One region of the Pseudomonas hygromyciniae genome, then DNA from elsewhere that is predicted to be linked to it. Evidence: riboswitches for the same ligand, from Rfam matches in the RefSeq annotation. Region 1 holds a riboswitch; each other region holds the start of a gene.
The links. A riboswitch is a leader RNA that binds a small molecule or an ion and turns the genes downstream of it on or off. The one in region 1 is predicted to bind cobalamin.
Positions count from the first base shown of each region.

Region 1 (3,272 bases):
GCCGCTTTCGCGAGCAAGCCCGCTCCCACATTTTTTTGATTGCATTCCAACAGCCAGAACGCCTAAGGCTTGCGCAGCAGGTAAGTATCCATGATCCAGCCATTGGCCTCGCGCGCCGCCTTGCGCACGCGCTCGATTTCCCCGGCCACTTCGGCCACCTTGCCGCTGATCAGGATTTCATCCGGCGTACCCAGGTAAGCGCCCCAGTAGATGTCCATCTGCTGATCCGCGCTCCGGTAAGAGTCCTCGGCATCCAGCATCACCACCAGCGTATCGGCATCACTGGCCTGCCCCGCCGCCAGCCGGCGCCCGGTGGTGATCTCGATGGAGCGGCCGATGCGGTTCAATGGCACCTTATGCTGGGCCGCCAGAACCTGGACGCTGGTGATCCCGGGGATGACCTCGAACTCAAACACGCAGCTGCCACTGGCCAGGATCGCCTGCAGGATACGGATCGTGCTGTCGTACAACGCCGGATCGCCCCAAGCCAGGAAAGCGCCCACTTCACCGTCGGCCATGTGTTCGTTGATCATCCGCTCGAACGTCTGCTGCTTGTCGCGGTTCAGATCCTGCACCGCCGTGGTGTAGTCGATCTCGCCGCGCACACGCTCGGGGCAGTCGGCTTCGACAAAGCGGTAGGCATGCCCGGCGTCGATATAGGTCTGGCAGATTTCCCGGCGCAGGTCGATCAGCTTGTCCTTGCTCTGGCCCTTGTCCATCAGGAAAAACACGTCGGTGCGGTTAAGCGCTTTCACCGCCTGCATCGTGATGTAGTCGGGGTTGCCGGCGCCAATGCCGATGATCAGGATTTTTTTCATGGGGGTGTTCTCTGTGCGGGGCCGGGATTTTGCCATGTTCGCGCCGATCAGGTCTTGTGCGTTTCCAGGCGCAGACGCCAGACGTTGTTGAAGTGCAGTTCGGTGGACGACAGCGGCTCCACATCAATCAGGTAAAACATAGCGATGGGTGCTTGCATGACATGAAGCAAAGCGGCACGAATCACCGATGGGTGCGTCACCGCCAGCACATGGCCGGGCTGCGCTGTGAGGTTTTCCAGCCACTGGCTGACGCGCTCGCACAACTGCAGCACTGACTCGCCACAATGAGGCGCGCTGGCGCTGTCGGTGAGCCAGGTCGTCAGTTCGTCGCGGTCGATGTCATTGATATCCAGGCCGCGCCAATGACCGACATCCATATCGCGCAACCCGTCATCAATCGTCGCGTGCTCACCGAACAGCGTCGCCGTTTGCCGGGTCCTGGTCTCAGGCCCGCACAACAGGCGTGGCGCTTTTTTGAAACGTGCGGCCAGACTCAAGGGCGACGGCGGCGTTTCCAAGGCTTCATCAAGGGCGAAATGCCCACGCTTTTGCGCACGTGTCGCACCATGGCAAATCAGCGTCAATCGGGTGCTCTGCATGGACGTGCGGCTCTGGTGATCAAGCGAAGCAAACATATTACAACGATCCAGACCCACCGGTTCGACCACTAGAGAAGTTGACCAACGGTTGCTGGAATGTTCAGATGCCGCCCTGTTTCAGGTGCCTCATGCCGCCGTGCATGGGGTGAAACGGGAAACCGGTACGCTCGATCGAGCAAGTCCGGTGCTGCCCCCGCAACGGTATTCGCGTGACCCCTTCGACACACCACTGTGGCTAGAACGCCATGGGAAGGTGAAGGGTTCGATACGCGAGAGCCCGGAGACCGGCCTGGAATTTCTGTTTGGCAAAATCCTGCGGTGGGCGGGCATGGGCCGGTATTGGCGTGTGCTCGATACCTTCTCCTGCGTGCTTCTGCGAAGATACTTTTCGAGAAGACTATGATTTTTCAACGCGGCGTCACTTCTGGCCCAACCTTGCTGTTGGGTTGTCTGTTCAGTCCCCTGCTACTCGCTGACAATAGCGCCCTGGAACTCAAGGCACAGACCGTTTCCGCGCCGTCGGTGGAATCCACCACCGTCGCCGACATGGCCCAATACGGCAGCAAAGTCGAGATCGTCACCCGCGAACAGATCGAACGCGCCGGCCCCAGTGCCGATATCACGCGGGCGATGCAGATGTTCATCCCCGGTTTCTACGTGGCCCCGAAAAACGGCCCGTTCGACTACGGCACCTATTCCCTGTTGGGCGGGCGCAATGACGACACCCTGATCCTGCTCGACGGCGTACGCCTGAACAACCGCCTGTACGGTGGCCTGTACCTGGATACCTTGCCGGCCAACGCCGTGGAACGCATCGAAGTGCTCAAGGGCGGCCAGAGCCTGCTGTTCGGCACCCAGGCCGTGGCGGGGGTCATCAACATCGTCACCCGCAGCCCGCAGACGCGCGACGTATCCGGCGAAACCAACCTGGGCGTCGATACCTTTGGCGGTACCACCGGCGACGCCCGGGCCGAGCGAATTTTCAGCAATGGCCTGGGCGACCTGGGCTTGCTGGCCTATGTCAGCCATAACGTGTCCGAGGGCTACCAGCCGTTTCGCAACCGCGACATGAGCAACGTCACTGACAAGAAACGCTCCTACGAAGTCACCACACTCGGCGCCAAGGCCATCCAGTCCTTGGGCGATGACTCGCGCCTGGAGCTGTTTTACCAGTACACCGACGCCAACCTGGACTTCGCCCGCGCCACCCACAACCGCAAGACCACCAACGACCGCGTGCAGCAAATTGCCACGGCGACCTTCGAACAGAGCATCAACGAGCGGCTGAGCTACTTCGTCAAGGGCCATATCAACGACTGGGATACCCGCTACTCACGGATCAACAACACCGCCAACGGCGGCACCGTGGTGCGCAATCACAACGACTACTGGGGCTTTACCGACTGGGGCGTGCAGGCCGAAGGCAAGGCCGAGCTTGCGGGCGGCCATGTGCTGGTGTTCGGTTCCGACAACCAGTGGTTCAAGGGCCAGGACGACGTGCTGGTCATCGATAACAACAAGGCCGAAGCCCACGCCTTGTACACCCAGTTGCGCCCGCAGATCGACGCCCTGCCCGACTGGCACCCGAGCCTTGGCGTGCGCCACGAAACCATGAGCGGCGGCGACAGCGCCACAGTCGGCATGCTCACCTCGCTCTACGACCTCAACGCCAACTGGGCCCTGCGCGGCCAGTACGGTACGGCCTACAAGCTGCCCAATGCCGAGCAACTGTTCGTCAACGAACCCGGCGACGAGCTCGGCAACCGCAACCTCAAGCCGGAGAAAAGCCGCAACGCCGAGCTGGGCCTGGACTACAAGGGCCTGCTGGCCGACCGCGAGTTCAGCGCCAGCGTGA
Region 1 covers NZ_CP070506.1:2,293,369-2,296,640, reverse strand. The annotation lists gene cobF (precorrin-6A synthase (deacetylating)) at 63-818, opposite strand; gene JTY93_RS10040 (histidine phosphatase family protein) at 866-1,417, opposite strand; cobalamin riboswitch at 1,520-1,724, shown strand; gene JTY93_RS10035 (TonB-dependent receptor plug domain-containing protein) at 1,817-3,272, shown strand, end outside.

Region 2 (3,272 bases), 880 kb from region 1:
CAGGGCAGTGAGCAAGGCCGCTGGTCGCGCGCCTTGCCCGTTGTACATGCACTGCGCGATCCGTTCTCCAACCCTATCCTGTCTGGTTTTATGGGGTTGGTATTCCCCTGCAAGGGATGTTTGCAGTTTCGTCAGGCCTATCGATTGCTGGTGGGACAGGTGCCTGGCTGATCAGGTTTTATCCTTAGGATACAAATCTGATTCTAGGCTTGTTAGGCAGCCTGTTGATCAGGGAGTCAAGGTTGGCATGATCGAACCTTTGGTCTTGCAATCCTCGCCCATCCCAAGTGAAACCAACTCCGATATCCAACTCGTTAAGCAGGCGAGAACGGTTGAGAAGTTCCTTGGCAACTGCTGACGCGTGTGTAGAAAAGGTTCGAGTGGTAGGCAGCAGGCCGGCGGCTTCTTTCAATTCATTGAAGTTAACGTACTTGTCACCGGCCCCTGCTGCGTACTCATTAAAATGGTTCTTCACCTCTTGGAGTAGACGCTTGTTGCTGTAGGACGAAGGAGAGCGCACTTGAGATGATGCCCTCGGTGTCGCACGCGTTGTGCGATTGCTGCCGCTGGTGTCATCCGTCCATTGGTTCTGGGCAGTGTCGGTTTTAGCGGGGATTTGCTGGTTGCGGTTGTCGCCCAGCGTGAGGGGCGGGGTGTAGATGCTATTGGGTTGAAGTATTGAAAGTGTCATGACAGATCCTCGAATGTATTGCTGTATTGGGCGCTCACCGCAATTGCACTCCTGTAGCAGTGCCGACAGGGCTGCAACTGGACGAGCCGATAGGTGTGTGGCGCTCGCAACAAATCCGTTCCTCGTCGAGATGCGCAAAGTCATACAGAGTTTTAATCCAAGCTGGCGGGTAAATTATTGATCTCGGCTTGCCGACATTGACCCGCTCACTGGCACTGCGTAGCCTTGCGCCTTCGAGGTTCTTCGGCCCAGGTCGAAGCTAAGAAGGGAACGCGGTCGATGCCGCGGCTGCCCCCGCAACTGTAAAGGGTTCATCTGACTGCCACGCCACTGCCTGAACAGGCGGGAAGGCGCAGTCAGCGCCAGCCACAAGGCCGGCAAGCCCCAAGCCAGGAGACCTGCCTCGCAACCGATTTTCCAATTCAACCGGGCGGGGTGATCCGGTGACGAAATCTGCCGCTGCGCGCCGTCGCAGGGCCTATCGTCCCGTATGCCCGCCCCAAAGGGCATCCGATGAAAACACTGGCCAAACTCCCCGTCACTATCGTCACCGGCTTTCTGGGTTCGGGCAAAACCACCTTGCTGCGCCATATGCTGGACAACGCCCAGGGCCGCCGCATTGCCGTGATCGTCAACGAATTCGGCGAACTGGGCATCGATGGCGAGATCCTCAAGCAGTGCTCCATCGGTTGTACCGAGGAAGAAGCCAACGGTCGGGTCTATGAGCTGGCCAACGGCTGCCTGTGCTGCACCGTGCAGGAAGAGTTCTTCCCGGTGATGCGTGAACTGGTGGCGCGCCGTGGCGACTTGGACCATATCCTCATCGAAACCTCCGGCCTGGCCCTGCCCAAGCCTTTGGTGCAGGCCTTCCAGTGGCCGGAAATCCGCAGCGCCTGCACGGTAGACGCGGTGATCACCGTGGTCGACAGCCCGGCCGTGGCTGCCGGCACCTTTGCCGCGTTCCCGGACCAGGTCGACGCCCAGCGCAAGCTGGATCCCAACCTGGACCACGAATCGCCACTGCACGAGCTGTTTGCCGACCAACTGGCCAGCGCCGACCTGGTGATCCTCAACAAAACCGACCTGATCAGCGCCGAAGACCTGGCCCGTGTACGCCTGGAAGTGGCCGAAGAACTGCCGCCCGCGGTGAAAATCGTCGAAGCCAGCAGCGGCCGTCTGCCCCCTGGACGTGTTGATTGGCCTGGGCGCGGGTTCCGAGGAGCATATCGACGGGCGCCATAGCCATCACGATCACCACCACGAAGGTGAAGACGATCACGACCATGATGCGTTTGATTCCATCTCCATCGACCTGCCCCAGGCGGATGAAGCGCTGCTGCTCGACGCCCTGACCCAATTGGTGGTGCAGCACGGCATCCTGCGGGTCAAAGGCTTCGCCGCGATCCCCAACAAACCGATGCGCCTGCTGATCCAGGGCGTGGGTACGCGCTTCGACAAGCACTTTGACCGCGCCTGGGGGGCTGATGAAGCACGCATCACGCGCCTGGTGCTGATCGGCCAGGACCTGGACGCAGCGGGCCTCGAAGCGCAATTGCGCGCCGCCCTTAGCGTTTAACCCATGCATCTGCTCAGGACCCAGCCCGGTGGTTTCGTCTCCGATGACAACATCGCCGACCTTGGACAAACTCCCGCCGAGCTGGTGATCCTGTGCAGCGGTGATTCCAGCCTGGCGCTATTGGCCGAAGCGGCCCAGCAACTGCCCGACGACTATCCGAGCCTGCGCCTGGCCAACCCGATGCAGGTGCAGAACCACGCGTCGGTGGACCTGTATGTGGACGAAGTGCTGCGCCACGCCAAGGTCATCCTGATATCCCTGCATGGTGGCATTGGCTATTGGCGCTACGGTATCCAGCGCCTGGTGGAATTGGCCGAGCAGGGCGTGCAGTTGATCCTGGTGCCGGGGGATGACCGTCCCGATCCCGAACTCAGTGGCCTGAGCACCGTGGATGCGCCAGCGCGTGACCGCCTGTGGCACTTTTTGCGCCAGGGTGGACTGGGGAATGCACTGGATTTCTATCGCTGCCTGGCCAGCAGCTATCTGGAGCGCGATTACGCCTGGGGCGAGCCGCAAACCCTGCCGCGCACCGCGATTTATCATCCGCACAAGGCCAATGCGCGCCTGAATGACTGGCAGGCAGACTGGAACGCCGCATGGCCGGTGGCGGCGGTGCTGTTCTACCGCTCGCACTTGCAGGCGGCCAATACCGCTTTTATCGATGTGTTCTGCCAGCGCCTGCAGGCCGCGGGCCTCAACCCGCTGCCAATGGCGGTGGCCAGTTTGAAAGAGCCCGGCTGCCTGACGGTGGTCGAGGATCTGCTGGACGAGGTGGGGGCAGCGGTGATTCTCAACACCACCGGCTTTGCCCAATCCAGCCCCGAAGCGCCCCATCTGCGCCCGTTCCGCCGCAATATCCCGGTGATTCAGGCCATCTGCGCCCAGGACAACCAGCCCGGCTGGGAAGCCAGCGAGCAAGGCCTGGGCCCGCGCGACCTGGCCATGCACATCGCCTTGCCAGAACTGGACGGGCGGATCATCAGCCGCCCCATCAGCTTCAAGGAC
Region 2 covers NZ_CP070506.1:3,169,322-3,172,593, reverse strand. The annotation lists gene JTY93_RS13845 (hypothetical protein) at 185-691, opposite strand; cobalamin riboswitch at 911-1,111, shown strand; partial or broken gene cobW (cobalamin biosynthesis protein CobW) at 1,205-2,267, shown strand; partial or broken gene cobN (cobaltochelatase subunit CobN) at 2,271-3,272, shown strand, end outside.
Region 2: it holds a riboswitch for cobalamin, as region 1 does, so the genes downstream of both, cobW (cobalamin biosynthesis protein CobW) here and JTY93_RS10035 (TonB-dependent receptor plug domain-containing protein) in region 1, are expected to answer to the same signal.

Region 3 (3,272 bases), 640 kb from region 1:
TCGCGAGCAAGCCCGCTCCCACATTGGTTTTGTGGTGTTGTCGAGTCCTGCTATTTAGCAGCCGACACCCGCCACACCTTATTCCCCCACATCATCCGCCACCAACAACCCGCCCTGCTGATCGATCACCACACCCACCGGCCGGCCCATGGCTTTCTCATCACTGTTGAGAAAGCCGGTCAGCACATCCACCGGTTGCCCCTTCGGCTTGCCCCCCTCAAATGGCACAAAGATCACCTTGTAGCCACTGTGCGGCTTGCGATTCCACGAACCATGCTGGCCGATAAACGCGCCATGGCTAAATTGTGCCGGCAGCGTATTACCTTCAGCGAAGGTCAGTCCTAGGGACGCAGTGTGTGGCCCGACGGCGTAGTCTGGCGCAATGGCCTTGGCTACCAGGTCCGGGTCCTGCGGCGTGACCCGTACATCCACATGTTGGCCGTAGTAACTGAACGGCCAGCCATAGAAGCCGCCATCCTTGACCGAGGTGATGTAGTCCGGCACCAGATCGCTGCCGATTTCATCGCGCTCGTTGACCGCCGTCCACAGCTTGCCGCTTTGCGGCTCCCAGGCCATGCCATTGGGATTGCGCAGCCCGGAGGCAAAAATCCGCTGTTTGCCGCTGGCCCGATCGACTTCCCAGATCGCAGCGCGGCCCTGTTCGGCTTCCAAGCCGTTTTCGCCGACGTTGCTGTTAGAGCCCACGCTCACATACAACTTGCTGCCATCCTTGCTGGCCACCACGTTTTTCGTCCAGTGGTGGTTCAGCGGGCCGCCCGGCAGGTCGATGACCTTGGTGCCTGGCGCCTTGATCGCGGTTTCCCCCGGTTGATAGGGGAAGCGCAGCAGCTTGTCCGAATCGGCCACATACAGATCGTTGCCCACCAGGGTCATGCCAAACGGCGAGTTGAGGTTCTCCAGGAAGACCGTACGGGTTTCCGCCACGCCATCATGGTCGGCATCGCGCAACAGGGTGATGCGGTTCGGGCTGGGCACACCTGCGCCGGCGCGGCCCATGACCTTTTCCATGACCCAGCCGCGAATGCCCTTGGAGTCATCCGGCTTGGGCGGCGCGTTGGTCTCGGCCACCAGCACGTCGCCATTGGGCAATACATACAGCCAGCGCGGGTGGTCCAGGCCTTCGGCGAAGGCGCCGACCTGGGTACCGGCGGCGGCCTGGGGCTTGGCGCCATCGGGCCAGCCAATGGCGGGGGCGATGTTGACGGTGGGGATCAGGGTTTTGTTCGGTTCCGGCAACTTGGGCGAGGGCCCGGTGCCGTCGGAGACCTGCAAGGTTGAGCTTTCCCCGCAGGCGGCGAGTGCGCCTGCGGCCATGATCAGTACGGCGAGTCGGGTCTTGTGCATGTTTTTCTCCTCAATGCCTGTAGTCATAGAGGTACGGTGCGTGGCGATGGTTCAAGTGCGTGGCCGGCTTTAATTGACGCTGTACCCCCAACCCACTAACCTTCGCCGCTTGTTTCAGGTGCTCTGTGACGTACGCGTCGACCGAGTGAAACAGGGAAGCCGGTGAGTGCGCGCACTTTTCTACAGTGCGGCCACGATCCCGGCGCTGCCCCCGCAACGGTAAATGAGTCAAGACGCTGCTTTTGCCACTGTATCGCGTGCGATATGGGAAGGCGCATCGTCGGCCCGCCCTGGTCAACAGGGCGCCACTCATGAGCCCGGAGACCGGCCTGATTCATCCAACAGCATCACGGTGGGCGATGCTTGGCTTCATAGAGATTGTCTTTTCCTGCCCGCCGTTTTTGTCCAGCCCCAACGGAGAGCTGCCATGACTGATTCCCCTGATCGTGACGAACGCCACCTGGCGCGCATGCTGCGCAAAAAAGCGGTGATTGACGAGCGCATTGCCAATTCACCGAATGAATGCGGTTTGCTGCTGGTATTGACCGGCAATGGCAAAGGCAAAAGCAGCTCGGCCTTCGGCATGCTCGCCCGCGCCATGGGCCACGGTATGCAATGTGGCGTGGTGCAGTTCATCAAGGGGCGCAACAGTACCGGTGAAGAGTTGTTCTTCCGCCGCTTCCCCGAACAGGTACGGTTCCACGTGATGGGCGAGGGCTTTACCTGGGAAACCCAGGACCGCCAGCGCGATATCGCCGCCGCCGAAGCGGCCTGGAAAGTCTCCCGGGAAATGTTGCAGGATCCGTCCATCGGCCTGGTGGTGCTGGATGAGCTGAACATTGCGCTCAAGCACGGTTATCTCGACCTGGACCAGGTGTTGAGCGACCTGCAAGCCCGGCCACCGATGCAGCACGTGCTGGTCACCGGTCGCGGCGCCAAGCCAGAGCTGATTGAAATGGCCGACACCGTCACCGAAATGGGCATGCTCAAGCACGCGTTCCAGGCCGGTATCAAGGCACAGAAAGGCATCGAACTTTGAACCAGCCGCGCCATTGCCCTGCCGTGCTGATCGCCGCGCCGGCGTCAGGCCAGGGCAAGACTACCGTCACCGCCGCCCTGGCCCGTTTGCACCGCAACCTAGGGCGCAAGGTCCGGGTGTTCAAATGCGGCCCGGACTTTCTTGACCCGATGATCCATGAGCGCGCCAGCGGCGCGCCGGTCTATCAATTGGACATGTGGATGGTGGGCGAGCAGGAAAGTCGCCGTTTGCTGTGGGAAGCAGCGGGGGAGGCGGACCTGATCCTGATCGAGGGCGTGATGGGCCTTTTCGACGGCACCCCCCTCCAGCGCCGACCTGGCGCGCCACTTTGGCGTGCCGGTACTGGCGGTGATCGACGGCACCGCCATGGCCCAGACCTTTGGCGCCCTGGCGCTGGGGCTGGCGCGTTACCAGGCGGACCTGCCGTTCGCCGGGGTCTTGGCCAACCGCGTCGGGACCGTGCGCCACGCGCAATTGCTCGAAGGCAGCCTGACCGAAGGCCTGCGCTGGTACGGCGCGCTGTCCCGGGAAACCGGGATCGAACTGCCGAGCCGCCACCTGGGCCTGGTGCAGGCCAGCGAGTTGAATGACCTGGACCTGCGCCTGGATGCGGCCGCCGAAGCCCTGGCCGGCAGTTGCGAGGTAGCGCTGCCACCGCCGGTGGAGTTCGCCGCGCCCGAGGTGATCTCGGCCGAGCCACTGCTGGCCGGCGTGCGGATTGCCGTGGCCCGGGATGAAGCCTTTGCCTTCACCTATGGTGCGAGCCTCGACTTGCTGCGGGCGATGGGCGCCCAATTGCATTTCTTCTCGCCGATCCATGACCGCGTGTTGCCCGACGCCGACAGCCTCTATCTGCCCGGTGGCTACC
Region 3 covers NZ_CP070506.1:1,658,167-1,661,438, forward strand. The annotation lists partial or broken gene JTY93_RS07285 (PQQ-dependent sugar dehydrogenase) at 51-1,365, opposite strand; cobalamin riboswitch at 1,465-1,712, shown strand; gene cobO (cob(I)yrinic acid a,c-diamide adenosyltransferase) at 1,793-2,404, shown strand; partial or broken gene JTY93_RS07295 (cobyrinic acid a,c-diamide synthase CobB) at 2,401-3,272, shown strand, end outside.
Region 3: it holds a riboswitch for cobalamin, as region 1 does, so the genes downstream of both, cobO (cob(I)yrinic acid a,c-diamide adenosyltransferase) here and JTY93_RS10035 (TonB-dependent receptor plug domain-containing protein) in region 1, are expected to answer to the same signal.